Regions from separate parts of the Pseudonocardia sp. ICBG601 genome, predicted to be linked through region 3. Evidence: riboswitches for the same ligand, from Rfam matches in the RefSeq annotation. Region 3 holds a riboswitch; each other region holds the start of a gene.

Region 1 (4,456 bases), on a different contig from region 3:
TCGGCCCAGTCCGGTGCGCCGGGCGCGGCGCGCAGGGGGAGCCCGGCCAGCACCAGTCCGTCGATGCCCGCGCCGCCGTCGGCGACCAGCCCGGCCGCGAACAGCGCACCGGTGTCGGAGCCCACCAGCACTCGCGGTGGCGGCCCGGCCTCGCCCGGCTCCTCGGACGGGGTGCGGTCGAGTAGCGAACGGATCTGCCCGGCGGCGCGGGCGGCGTCGACGGTGGGGTCGCTGACGGCCCACACGCGGTAGCCGTCGGCGGCGATCCGCCTGCCGAACCGCTCGTAGACCGTGGCGTGCTCGCCGCGGCCCGGGACGACGACGACGGTGCCGCGCGGGCGGATGCCCTCGGGCTCGGTCCAGGAGGCGAGGACCGGGGTCGTGCCGACTGCAGTCATGGGGAACTCATCTCTTTCTCGGGGGACGCCGGGATGCGCCGCTCGGCGCGGGAACCGGCGGAGGGCGGACGGAGCCGCACGGGTACGGGCCGCGGTGGACCCGTGGTTCAGCGGGCCGGACAGGCCGCGGAGCAGACCGTGCCGTGGTCGACGACCCGGCGACGCGTGAGCCCGGCCGCCCGGCGCGCGACGGCGGCCGGCACGTGCCGGCCGGGGGTCACGGGGCGCGGGCGGGTCATGCCCACCATCAGAGACGGTCGCGGGCGCCCGGTCCAACGACGAAAGCGCATCACAACCGATCGCGATCCGCGATCGTTCTCGGTAGCCTCGGGCCCGTGCCCGCCGTCCTCGACATCACCGCGCTGCGGAGCATCGTCGCCGTCGCCGACCAGGGCGGGTTCCACCGCGCGGCGCAGGCCCTGATGCTGTCGCAGTCCGCGGTCAGCCAGCACGTGCGGCGCCTGGAGAAGGCCGTCGGCCGCCCGCTGGTCCGCAAGGACGGCCGGGTCAGCCGGTTCACCGCGGAGGGCGAGGCGCTGCTCGGCGAGGCCCGCCGGATCCTGGCCGCCCACGACGACGCGCTGCGCCGCCTCGGTGTCGGCGACACCCGTGAGTCGCTGGTGCTGGGCTCCACCGAGCACGCCGCGGACGAGCTGCTGCCCCGTGTCATGGAGCGGCTGCAGGACGTGTTCCCGGGGACCGCGGTGCGTTTCCGGCTGGACCGCTCCAGCCGGCTCAACGACGCCGTGGACCGCGGGACGCTGGACCTCGCGATGTACATCGGCGACGTGGTCGACGGGCCCGGTGTCGCCGCCGGGGCGATCCCGCTGACCTGGTACGCGGCGCCGGGCTGGCGGCGCCCCGCGGACGGCCCCGTCCCACTGGTCGTGATCGACTCGCCGTGCACCATCCGTCGCCGCGCCCTGCAGACGCTGTCGGCCGCCGGGATGGCCGCGACCGTCGTCGGGGAGGCCGCCTACCTGGCCGGCGTGCTCAACGCGGTGCGCGGCGGGCTCGGCGTCGCGCTCGTCGCCGGGCTCGGCGACGCACCCGAGGGGCTCGAGCCGTGCGCGGATCTGCCGGGAGCCCCGTCCGAGCCGCTGCACCTGCGGGCCCGGGCGGGCGCCGACCCCCGCCTGGTCGAGACCGCCGCGGCCGCGCTGGCCGCGGTGCTCTCGCCGGCCGGGGACCATCCGCCCCCGGCCGGCTGAGGACCGGTCGGTCACGCGAACCGGCCGTGCAGGTACTTCTCGAACGGGCGGCGCCGGACCCGGCCCGCGGGCAGCGCGCGGTCGTAGAGCGCCGTGTACCCGGCGGCCAGGCACAGGTCACCGACCTCGGGCCGGCGCGGCCCGGCCGTCAGGTAGACGCGGCGGTAGCCGCGGGCGGCGACGGCGTCCTCCAGCTCGACCAGCACCCGGCGGCCCAGGCCGCGGCGCCGGTGCGACGCGGCGGTCCAGATCCGGGTCAGCTCGGCGGTGTCGGAGTCCCGCCGGCGGAACGTGCCCCCGGCGACGGGGTCGCCGCCGTCGAGCAGCAGCACCACCGGCCCCGACGGGGCGGCGGGGGCCGCGCCGTCGCCGTCGGGGCGGGTGCCGGGCCCGGTGGGCAGCGGGCGGACGAGCGGGTCGGTGTGCTCGACCCACCGGACCTCCAGTGCGGAGGCGGTGGGCGGGACGAGATGCGGTGCGGTCACGGTCGGGACCTCTCGGGTGCGGGCGCTGCCCTCGGGCAGGCGGGGACCGGCCGTCCACGTCGGGGGGGGCGGTCCGGTGCGGGGCACGGGTGGAGAGGTCAGCGACAGAACGCGGCGCCGGTGCGGCACAGGTCGACGTGGCGGCGCCGGACCCAGCGCAGCCGGATCCGGGCCCGCTGCCCGGAGTCGGGCCGGGGCGTCGCGTGGCGGTGGGCCATCGGGGTCTCCCATCGGACCCGGCGGTAGCACCCTGCCCCGGTGACGGGGCGGGTTGCTGCGGCGTCGACGAGCCGGGACTCTCGACCGCTCTGGATGGACTGCGACAACTGGAACCGATGTACCGATCGGGTGTCAACCCCCACGGGCCGGGACGGGCCGTCCGCTCGTGGGGAGCGCGGGCGGACGGCCCGTCGACGACGTGCGGCCGGGATCAGGCGGCGGCCTCCTTCACCGCGGCCCCGACCCGGGCCCGCAGCTCGGCGAACTCCGGGGAGCCGCGCAGCGCCTCGGCGTCCACACCGGACCGCGGCAGGTCGATCCGCAGGTCCAGCGCGATCCGGCCGGGGCGGGCGGTGAGCACCACGACGCGGGAGCCGAGGAACACCGCCTCGTCGGCGGAGTGGGTGACGAACACGCTCGTCCGGCCGGTCTCGTGGCTGACCCGGCGCACGTCGTCCTGCAGGCGTTCGCGGGTGAGCGCGTCGAGCGCGCCGAACGGCTCGTCGAGCAGCAGCAGGTCCCGGTCGGCGGCGAGCGCCCGAGCGATGGCGACCCGCTGCTGCTGGCCGCCGGAGATCTCCCAGATCCGCCGGTCCGCGACGCCGGTGAGCCCGACCCGCTCCAGCAGCCCGTCGCGGGCGACGGCCCGGTCGGACGGCGCGACGCCGGCGTACTTCAGCGCGAGGTCGACGTTGCCGCCGACGGTGCGCCACGGGAACAGCCGCGGCTGCTGGAACACCACGCCCGCGCCGACGCCCGGCTCGGGCGCCCGCCCGGCGACGGCGAGGGTGCCGTCGGTGGGCCGCTCGAACCCGGCGACCAGCCGCAGCAGCGTCGACTTGCCACAGCCCGACGCCCCGACCAGCACCAGGAACTCGCCGGGCCGCACGGTCAGGTCGAGCGGGCCGAGTGCCTGCACCCGTTCCCGGCGGCCCGGGTAGGAGTGGCCGAGCCCGGCCGCCGCGATCGCGGGTGTCCCGGCGCCGGTCCGCGCACCGGTGTCGGTGTCGGTGTCAGCCTGCGGCGAGGACATTCGGGAGCCCCTTCGTGTAGATCGCCTTCTGGAAGGTCGCGAGGTCCGGCGCGGCGGGGATCTGCTTCTGCCCGGCGAGGAACTGCGCGGCGCTCTGCAGGTTCTGGGCGAGGTTGCCCGGGGCGCCGTCGGTGCCCAGCCACTCGGCAGAGGTCAGCTGCTGCGGGGACAGGAACACGCCCTGCTTCAGCTGGGCCGCGGCCTCCTCGGGGGTGGCGCCGATCTCGGCGGCGACGGCCTGCGCCGCGGCCCGCGGGTCGGTGCGCACGGTCTCCAGGGCGCGGGCCTCCACCTTGCGCCAGGCATCGACGACCTCGGGGTGCTGCTGCGCGAACGGCGTCGACACCACGCCCAGGTCGAGGGTCGGCTTGCCCGCGGTGGCCAGCTCGCGGCTGGTCACCAGCGTCCGACCGGTCTTGCGCAGCTCGTCGAGGGTCGGCAGCCAGGTGTAGACGGCGTCGACGTCGCCCCGCTCCCACGCGGCCAGCGCGGCCTGCGGCTGCAGGTCGACCAGCTGCACGTCGGCGGGCGCGAGGCCGGCCCGCTCCAGGGCGGCGAGCAGGCTGTAGTGCGAGGTCGAGGCGAACGCGGTGGCGATCCGCTTGCCGCGCAGCCCGGCCACGTCGGTCACGCCGGTGGCGTTGCGGGCGACGAGCGCCTCGTTGTCGCCGGCGACGTCGAGCACGAACGCGACCTGGTAGGGGATGTTCAGCGGGGCGGACAGGCCGCGGGCGACCGGGCTCGACCCGATCGCGCCGAAGTCGAGCTCACCGGCGACGAACGCGGTGTTGATGTCGGCGCCGGAGTCGAACTTCGTCCACTGCACGTTCCAGTCCGGCAGCGCGTCCTCCAGCCACCGGTTGTGCTTGGCGACCAGGTCACCGCTGGGGAAGCTCTGGTAGGCGATCCGGATCGTCGGCTTGCCGGAGTCCTGCCCGGCGGGACCGACGGCGCAGCCCGCGAGGACGGTCAGTGCCAGCAGGCCCACGAACAGCGAGGTCAGTCGGGTGCGGATGGTCATGCTCGTCCCCTCCACGGAACGGTGCGGCGCTCGACGGCGCGCAGCAGCGCGTCGATCACCAGGCCGGAGATGCCGATCGCGAAGATGCC
Region 2 (4,456 bases), on a different contig from region 3:
CCGCCCGCAGCCGTCCGGTGATGTCGTCGTGCAGCTCGGCCTGCGCCTCGGCGTCGTGACCGCCGGCGGGCACCGTCCACTCGCGGACGACGGTCCCCGGCCGCGACGACAGCAGCACGACCCGCTCGGCCAGCCGGACGGCCTCGCGGACGTCGTGGGTGACGAACACGATCGTCGTCCCGGTGGCCCGCCAGACCCGCAGCAGCTCGCCCTGCAGGACGTCGCGGGTGATGGCGTCGAGCGCGGCGAACGGCTCGTCCATCAGCAGGAGCCCCCCGGCGCCGTGGGTGTCGCCGAGGCCGGTGGCCGCGGCCAGGGCGCGGGCCAGCGACACGCGCTGGCGCATGCCGCCGGACAGCTCGTGCGGACGCTTGTCGCCCAGGCCCTCCAGCCGTACCAGGGTGAGCAGCTCCTCGGCCCGCTCACGCCGGGCCGACCGGCCGTGCCCGGCGAGCTTGAGCGGCAGCTCGACGTTGCGCAGCGCGGTCAGCCACGGCATGAGCGCGGCCTCCTGGAACATGAACGACGGCCGCGCCGACCCGACCCGGACCGCGCCCGCGGTGGGCTCGTCGAGCCCGGCGAGCAGGTTCAGCAGCGTCGACTTGCCGCAGCCGGACGCGCCGAGCACGCAGAGGAACTCGCCGTCGCCGACCCGCAGGTCGATCCCGTTGAGCGCGGTCACGGCCCCGGTGCCGGTGCCGAAGGTCTTGGCGACCCCGGACAGCTCCACGGCGGTGCCGCGGGTCCTCGGGCGCCGGGTGGTCAGGTCGACGGTCATCGGTGGTTCCCCTCGTCGATCGGAAAGGTCAGTTCGCGGCGGCGAGACCGGCCGGGTCCACGGCGGTCTCCCCGGAGCTGGTCCGGACCGCGTCGACCGCAGCCGGGTCGAGGAAGCCGGTCAGGTTCGCCTCGCTCTTCGCGATGCCCGCCGTGACCGAGTCCTTGGCCAGCTGCGGGAAGGTCGAGGCGAGCGGGTCGGAGTCGAAGGACAGCTCGGTGAAGGCGCGGTCGAGGATGTTCGCCGCCAGCGGCTTGCCGGTGATCTCGCCGATCGCCTCGTTGGAGACGGTCTTCGCCTCGGCGGGGTTGTCGCGGATGAGCGCGATGGCCTTCTGCTCGCCCCGCAGGATCGCCTCGACGGTCTGCGGGTGCTGCTGGAGGAACTCGGTCCGGACGATGACGACGGTCGTCGGGAACTTCCCGCCGGGCCACAGGGACTTCTCGTCGACCAGGACCTTCGCCCCGGCGTCGACCAGGCGCGAGCTCCACGGCTCGGGCAGCCAGCCGCCGGCGACCTTGCCCTGCTTGAACAGGTCGAGGGTCTGCGGGTTCTCGATGTTCTGCACGGTCACCGCGGCCGGGCCCTGCCCGATCGGGAGCTTGTTCTCCGACAGCCAGGTCTTCAGCGCGATGTCCTGGGTGTTGCCCAGCTGCGGCGTCGCGATGATCTTGCCCTTGAGCTGCTCGGGGGAGGTGATGTCCGGGCTGGTCACCAGCTGGGCGCCGGCCGAGGTGGATCCCGCGACGAGGCGCACGGCCTCGCCGTTCGACTTGGTGAAGGCGTTGATCGCCGGGCCGGAACCGATGAACGCGACGTCGATCGAGCCGCCGAGCAGGGCGTTGACCTGGTCCGGGCCGGCGTTGAACGTCTGGGTGGTGAGCTTCGTGTTCCCCAGCTCGGCGGCGAACAGGCCCTGCTTCACCCCGACCAGCGCGGGGGCGTGGGTGATGTTCGGGAAGTAGCCGAGGCGGACCTCGGTCGCGGGGGAGGTGGCTCCCGCGGCGGTGGTGCTCTCGTCGGCGCGGGAGCAGCCGGCCAGCAGCCCGAGCGCGGTGAGCAGCGCGAGCAGGACGGCGGCGGTGCGCGCCCGGGATCCGGGACGCAGGACGTGCGGGGACATCGCGGGACGGGGTCCTTCCGTGGGGGCGGCGGGCGGTCGGGACGACCGCTGCGCGCCGGGGCCGGCCGGCCCTGGGAGGGCGTGCCGGGGTACGGGACGGGTGGCGGGCCGGAGTGGTGTCCGGCGGGCGGTTCCCGGTCCGGCGGGTGCCTCGCACGCCGGGGGCGTGGCGTTACGGCCCGCGGGACGGGAGACCGGTCAGCGACAGAGTTCGCTGTAGGCGGGCGCGCGCCGGCTCGGCCAGAACGGCTCGAGGCCGGTAGGGCGCAGGGGCACAGCGCGCCACGCCGTGCGCGCCTGCCGCTGGGGGACGGGGGCCGTCGCGTCCCCCACGAGCCGTGCGGGGCGCGAGGGCCGCCGCTGGCTCATCGTCACCCGACCAGGGTGCGCGGTGGTCACCTCTCCGGACAACCCGGCGTCCACCAACCAGGAACACGGTCAGCGTGTCCGGACATCTTCCCTGGCATCCGGGTGGCGGTTCCGCAGGTCGGGAGACTTGCTGCGGCGCAGGTCACTCGACTGTGATGCGGGTTGACACCGTCGGGCACCGGAAACCTACAGTCGGGTCGCACACCATCCGGAGCGGCCGAGAGACCCGGCTCGACGACGCCGCAGCAACCCCCCGCAGCACGCGGGAGCGGGTGCTCCAGCCGGGTTCGATGGAGGAACCCATGCGCACGGTCGCCGAGCAGGTGCGTGCCGCGCACCATCCCCGGTACCGCCGCCACGTCGACCTGATGCGGGTCGCGGGCGCCACCTGTCGGGCCTGACCGGCGTCCCGCAGGGCGCCCCGCCCACCCCGTCCCGGCCGTCCACGACGGCCACCCGTCCCGGCCGCCGCGTCCCGCGGGCCGCCCCGACGTCCTTGTCGTCCCGTCGTGCCCCCGTGCGACGAGAAAGCGATGCCGTATGTCCACATCGGACACCACCACCGGCGACGGCCCTCTGCACCTGGCCGTCGCGCTCGAGGGTGCCGGCTGGCACCCCGCCGCCTGGCGCGAGCCCGGCGCCCGCCCCGGCGAGCTGTTCACCGCCCGCTACTGGACCGACCTGGCCCGCACCGCCGAGCGCGGGCTGCTGGACCTGCTCACGATCGAGGACGCACTCGGGCTGCAGTCCGGGGACCACCTGAGCGGCGCCGACCGGCGCACCGACCGGGTGCAGGGCCGGCTCGACGCCTCCCTCGTCGCCGCCTTCCTCGCGCCGCTGACCTCACGGATCGGGCTGGTCCCGACCGTCACCACCACCCACACCGAGCCGTTCCACGTCGCGTCGGCGCTGTCCACCCTCGACCACGACAGCCGCGGCCGCGCCGGCTGGCGGGTGCAGACCTCGGTGCGCGCCGACGAGGCCGCCCACTTCGGCCGCCGCACCGTCCCCGGCCTGCGCCGCGCCGACCTCGACACCCCGGCCGCCCGTGAGCTCGTCGCCGAGCTGTTCGGCGAGGCCGCCGACGCCGTCGAGGTGGTGCGCAGGCTCTGGGACTCCTGGGAGGACGACGCCGAGATCCGCGACGCCCTGACCGGGCGCTTCGTCGACCGGGACAAGCTGCACCGGGTCGACTTCGCCGGGGAGCACTTCGGCGTCGCCGGGCCGTCGATCGTGCCGCGCCCGCCGCAGGGCCAGCCGCTGGTCGTCTCGCTGGCCCACGGCTACGCCCCGGCGCTGCTCGCCGCCCGGGTCGGCGACGTCGTGTTCACCACCCCGCACGACGCCGACGACGCCGCCCGCATCGTCGCCCAGGTCCGGGCCGCCGAGGCCGCCGTGGGCCGCACCGCACCGCCGCTGCGGATCCTCGGCGACGTCGTCGTGGTCCTCGAGGCGACCGAGCGCGCCGCTCGCGACCGGCTCGCCCGCCTCGACGCCCTCGACCCGCTCTCCTCCGACGCCGCCGTCCTCGCCACCACCCCGGCCGGGCTCGCCGACACCCTGCTGTCCTGGCGCCGTGCCGGCCTCGACGGCTACCGCCTGCGCCCGGCCGTCCTCCCGACCGACCTCGACGCGGTCGTCGACGGCCTGGTGCCCGAGCTCCAGGCCCGCGGCGCCTTCCGCACCACCTACGGCGAGACCACCCTGCGCGCGCGCTTCGGCCTGACCCGCCCGGTCAGCCGCTACGCCCCGGGCGCCCGGGTCGACGCCGTGACCGCGTTCAACCCCGCACTCTCCGGAGCGACCGCATGACCAGGACCGGCAGGAAGCAGATCGTGCTCGGCGCCTACTTCCCGGGCGTCAACCACGACACCGTCTGGAGCGACCCCGCCTCCGGCAGCCACATCGACTGGGAGTCCTTCGAGCACTGGGCGCGCACCGCCGAGCGCGGGAAGCTCGACCTGCTGTTCCTCGCCGAGGGGCTGCGGCTGCGCACCCGCGGCGGCGAGGTGTTCGACTCCGACGTCGTCGGGCGCCCGGACACCTTCACCGTGCTCGCCGCGCTGGCCGCGGTCACCGAGCACATCGGGCTGGCCGGGACGATCAATTCCACCTTCAACGAGCCCTACGAGCTGGCCCGCAAGTTCGCCACGCTCGACCTGCTCTCCGGCGGCCGGGCCGCGTGG
Region 3 (4,456 bases):
CCAGAGGCAGACGTGGCCAACATCAAGTCGCAGATCAAGCGTGTCAAGACCAACGAGAAGCGCCGGCAGCGCAACAAGTCGGTGAAGTCGTCGGTCAAGACCGCGATCCGCCACTTCCGCGAGGCCGCCGACTCCGGCGCCGACAACGTCGTGGAGCTGCAGCGCAAGGCGGCCAAGGCCCTCGACAAGGCGGCCGGCAAGGGCGTCATCCACAAGAACCAGGCGGCGAACCGCAAGTCGGCCCTGGCCAAGCGTCTCAACGACGTCCAGGCCTGAGCCACCCCAGTTCCCCCACGACGGCGCCGCCCCATCGGGGCGGCGCCGTCGTCGTGTTTCCGGACCTGTCGTGCCCCCGGGCCGGAGCCCGTGCGCGTGCTGCGGGCGCGGGGCTCAGCGCGGGGTGCGGGCGGACACGACCGCCAGCACGGCCCGCTCCAACGCGTACCCCGCGTCCGCGGCGGCCCCCTTGACGTCGGCGTTCACCCGGGCGGTCCGCCGCGATGGCGACGGCGAGCTGCTCCGGACGCCACTGCCGGACCGTCTGCTGCGCCTTGCGGATCTTCCACGGAGGCATGCCCAGCTCACTGGCCAGCCGGTTCGGGTCGCCCCGCCCGGCCGAGCCGACCTTGGCCAGGGTGCGCACCGAGTCCGCGAGCGCGTCGGCGATCAGGACGTGCGGGACACCGAGCACCAGCGCCCACCGCAGCGCCTCCATCGCCGCCCGCCGGTCCCCCGCGACCGCCGCGTCGGCCACCGCGAAGCCGGAGGACTCGGCCCGGCCGCGGTGGTAGCGCCGCACCCCGGCCTCGTCCACGGCACCGCCGGTGTCCGCGACGAGCTGTCCGGCCGCGGCCGCCAGCTCCCGCAGGTCCGACCCGACCGCCTCGACCAGTACCGCGAGCGCACCGGGGGTGATGGTGCCGCCGTGGCGGCGCACCTCGTCGCGCACGAAGTCCGACCGCTCGTCGGCGCGGGTGATGCGGTTGCAGGTGACGGTGTGCGCCCCGGCCTTGCGCATCAGGTCCAGGACCGCCTTGCCCTTCGCCCCCCCGGCGTGTTGGACCACCAGCACGATCCCGTCGGCCGGGTCCTTCACGTAGTCGGCGAGGGCGGCGGTCATGTCCTTGTTCGCATCCTGGCCATGGGTGAGCACGATCACCCTGCCCTCCGCGAAGAGCGAGGGGCTGAGGTGCCCGGCGAGCTCGCCGGGTGCCACCTCGGAGGTGCGGAAGCGGCGCAGCTCGGTCTCCGGATCGCGCTGCCGGGCGCGCCGGACCAGGTCGGACACCGCCCGCTCGGCCAGGAACTCCTCGTCCCCGACGACCAGCTGCAGCGGGCCCGGTTCGCTCGTGCTGCTCACACCCCCATGGTGGCCCACACCCCCGACAACGGGTGAGCCGCGTCCCGGCACGACGACCTCGTCTGGCGGTGCGGTGCCCGGTTCGCGTACCGTCGTCGTCGATTCCGGCGCTCGGCGTCCGGAGCACCACAACCGCATATGGCTCATCCAGAGGGGCAGAGGGAACGGCCCGTTGAAGCCCCGGCAACCGGCGTCGCACGACGATCCGCCCAGACCTGCGCGTTCCGCGCGGCGAGGACGTCGACGAACACGGTGCCAATTCCGGCCCGCCACCTCCGGCGGGACAGATGAGGAGATCTCGTGACTCTCACTGCTGCGCCCGAAACCACCTCTGCCTACGACCTGGGCTCCGCGCGCGCGCTCGCGTGCCGCGAGTGCCGCCACGAGACCCCGCTCGCCGCGGAGTTCGCGTGTCCGCGCTGTTTCGGCCCCCTCGAGGTGGCCTACGACTTCCCGACGGTCACCCGCGCCTCCATCGAGGTCGGCCCGAAGTCGATCTGGCGCTACAAGGACCTGCTGCCGGTCCCCTCGACCGTCGAGCAGCACGCGAACACCGAGCCCGGCCTGACCCGGCTGATCGAGGCCGACAACCTGGCCCGCGCCCTCGGCGTCCGCAAGATCTGGATCAAGGACGACACGGGCAACCCGACGCACTCGTTCAAGGACCGCGTCGTCGCCGTCGCGCTCGCCGCCGCCCGTGAGCTCGGCTTCTCGGTGCTGTGCTGCCCCTCCACGGGCAACCTCGCCAACGCCGTGGCCGCCGCGGCCGCCCGTGCCGGCTGGGACTCGGTCGTGCTGGTCCCGTCCTCGCTGGAGCAGGCGAAGATCGTCACCACCGCCGTCTACGGCGGCACCCTGCTCGCCGTCGACGGCAACTACGACGATGTCAACCGGCTCGCCACCGAGCTGGCCGCCGAGCACGAGGACTGGGCGTTCGTGAACGTCAACGTCCGCCCGTACTACGCCGAGGGCTCGAAGACCCTGGGCTACGAGGTCGCCGAGCAGCTCGGCTGGCGGCTCCCGCAGCAGGTGGTCGTCCCGGTCGCATCCGGCTCCCAGCTCACCAAGATCGACAAGGGGTTCACCGAGCTCGGCACCCTGGGTCTGGTCGAGCCCACCCCCTACACCGTGTTCGGCGCCCAGGCCACCGGCTGCTCGCCGGTCGCGCGGGCCTTCGAGGCCGGTCACGACGTGATCCAGCCGCAGAAGCCGGACACCATCGCGCGCTCGCTGGCGATCGGCAACCCGGCCGACGGTCCGTACGTCCTCGACTCGGTGCGCCGCACCGGCGGCTCGGTCGGGCACGTGTCCGACGAGGAGGTCGTCGCCGGCATCCGGCTCCTGGCCCGTACCGAGGGCGTGTTCGCCGAGACCGCGGGCGGGGTCACCATCGCGACCACCAAGAAGCTGCTCGAGGCCGGGGCGCTCGACCCCGACGCCGAGACCGTCCTGATGATCACCGGTGACGGGCTCAAGACCCTCGACGCCGTCTCCGGCGAGGTCGGCCCGACGGCGACCGTGCCGTCGACGTCCTCCGCGGTCCGCGAGGCGCTGGCGAACCGGGGCTGACCGGCCCCGACGGCCGGGAGCCGGACGGGGGTCGCCACGCGCGACCACCGTCAGCCCGGCCGGGTCGTCGCCGGTCAGGGCCAGGTCACCGGACCGGTCGGTGCGTGCGACCACGATGCCCGCCCCGGCCAGCCGGTCCACCAGCTCCGGGTTGGGGTGCCGGTAGCTGTTGCCGTTGCCGACGCTGATCACCGCCGCACGCGGCGCGGCGGCGGTGAGCAGGTCCGGGACCACCTTGCGGGACCCGTGGTGGGGCATCTTCAGGACGTCGGCCCGCAGGTCGGCCCCGGAGTGGAGCAGATCGTCCTGGGCGGCCAGTTCGGCGTCGCCGGTCAGCAGGATCGTCGCGGCCGGGGTGGTGGCGCGCAGCAGCAGCGAGATGTCGTTCACCGCCGTCCCGTCGTCGCCGTCGACCGTCAGGGGCGGGTGGACCGGGCCGAGGACCTGCAGGCGCAGCTCCGGCCACCCCAGCTCCATCCCGCGCACGAGCCCCACCACGGGAGCCCCGGCCCGCTCGGCGTGCCGGGTGATCTCGCGCAGCCCCGACGCCGGTTCCCGCACCGGCCCGACGGCGATCCCGCCCGCGGCCCGACCGCGCAGCGCGCCGGCGAGGCCGCCGTCGTGGTCGGCGTGGAAGTGGGTGATCACCACGAGCTCCAGGACCCGGACCCCGAGCCGGTCCAGGCAGGTGTCGACGGCGTCGTCGGTCGGCCCGGTGTCGACCAGGACGGCGTGCCCCGGGGTGCCGGTGGCGAGGACGAGCGCGTCGCCCTGACCCACGTCGCAGGCCACCATCCGCCACCCGGTGGGCGGCCAGCCGGGCGGGGCGAACCGGGTCGGGACGAGGACGACGAGGAGCCCGACCAGCAGCGCCAGCAACAGCGCCCGCAGCCGCGGCACCCGGCCCATCGCCAGCAGCACGACGAGCACCCCGGTGAGCAGCAGCGCGCCACCCGCGCCCGCGGGCCACGGCACGGTGGCGCCGGGCACCGCGGCGGCCCGGTCCCCGACCACGACCAGCCACCACACGAACGGCCCCGCCAGCCAGGCGCAGCACCACGCAGCGGCCGGGCTCACCGCGGACAGCACCGCACCGAGCACGCCCAGCACCGTCGCGGGGGCGACCGCGGGCGCCGCGAGCAGGTTCGCCACCACGGTGACCAGCCCGACTCCCCCGTTGAGCCCGGCGATCACCGGCGCGGTGGCCAGCGCCGCGGCGACCGGGACGACCAACGCCTCGGCCGGCCCGGACGGCAGCCCGCGCCGTCGCAGCGCCGCCGTCCACCCCGGCCCGAGCAGCACCAGCGCACCGGTGGCGACGACGGACAGCACGAAACCCGCGTCGACGGCCAGGGCGGGGACGGCCAGCAGCAGGCCGAGCACGGCCACCGCCAGCGCGGGCACCGCGGACCGCGCCCGGCCGGCGGCGAACGCGATGAGCACGACCCCGCCCATCACCGCCGCACGCAGCACCGACGGCGACGGCCGGGCCAGCACGACGAACCCGACCAGGGCGAGCATCGCCAC

Evidence for each region. Region 3 has a riboswitch for S-adenosylmethionine ahead of thrC (threonine synthase). Riboswitches for the same ligand answer to the same signal wherever they lie in the genome.
Region 1: it holds a riboswitch for S-adenosylmethionine, as region 3 does, so the genes downstream of both, KPL57_RS52830 (GNAT family N-acetyltransferase) here and thrC (threonine synthase) in region 3, are expected to answer to the same signal.
Region 2: it holds a riboswitch for S-adenosylmethionine, as region 3 does, so the genes downstream of both, KPL57_RS73000 (putative leader peptide) here and thrC (threonine synthase) in region 3, are expected to answer to the same signal.

What each region holds. Positions count from the first base shown of each region.
Region 1 is NZ_JAHLJA010000152.1:528,932-533,387, forward strand. It holds gene KPL57_RS52820 (alpha/beta hydrolase) at 1-398, opposite strand, end outside; gene KPL57_RS68130 (hypothetical protein) at 506-637, opposite strand; gene KPL57_RS52825 (LysR substrate-binding domain-containing protein) at 734-1,609, shown strand; gene KPL57_RS52830 (GNAT family N-acetyltransferase) at 1,621-2,094, opposite strand; SAM riboswitch class I at 2,306-2,413, opposite strand; gene KPL57_RS52835 (ABC transporter ATP-binding protein) at 2,525-3,346, opposite strand; gene KPL57_RS52840 (ABC transporter substrate-binding protein) at 3,327-4,367, opposite strand; gene KPL57_RS52845 (ABC transporter permease) at 4,364-4,456, opposite strand, start outside.
Region 2 is NZ_JAHLJA010000152.1:488,252-492,707, reverse strand. It holds gene KPL57_RS52655 (ABC transporter ATP-binding protein) at 1-778, opposite strand, end outside; gene KPL57_RS52650 (ABC transporter substrate-binding protein) at 807-1,901, opposite strand; SAM riboswitch class I at 2,472-2,567, shown strand; gene KPL57_RS73000 (putative leader peptide) at 2,573-2,671, shown strand; gene KPL57_RS52645 (LLM class flavin-dependent oxidoreductase) at 2,811-4,082, shown strand; gene KPL57_RS52640 (NtaA/DmoA family FMN-dependent monooxygenase) at 4,079-4,456, shown strand, end outside.
Region 3 is NZ_JAHLJA010000039.1:10,564-15,019, forward strand. It holds gene rpsT (30S ribosomal protein S20) at 13-276, shown strand; partial or broken gene holA (DNA polymerase III subunit delta) at 391-1,360, opposite strand; SAM riboswitch class I at 1,501-1,654, shown strand; gene thrC (threonine synthase) at 1,661-2,929, shown strand; partial or broken gene KPL57_RS72130 (ComEC/Rec2 family competence protein) at 3,170-4,456, opposite strand, start outside.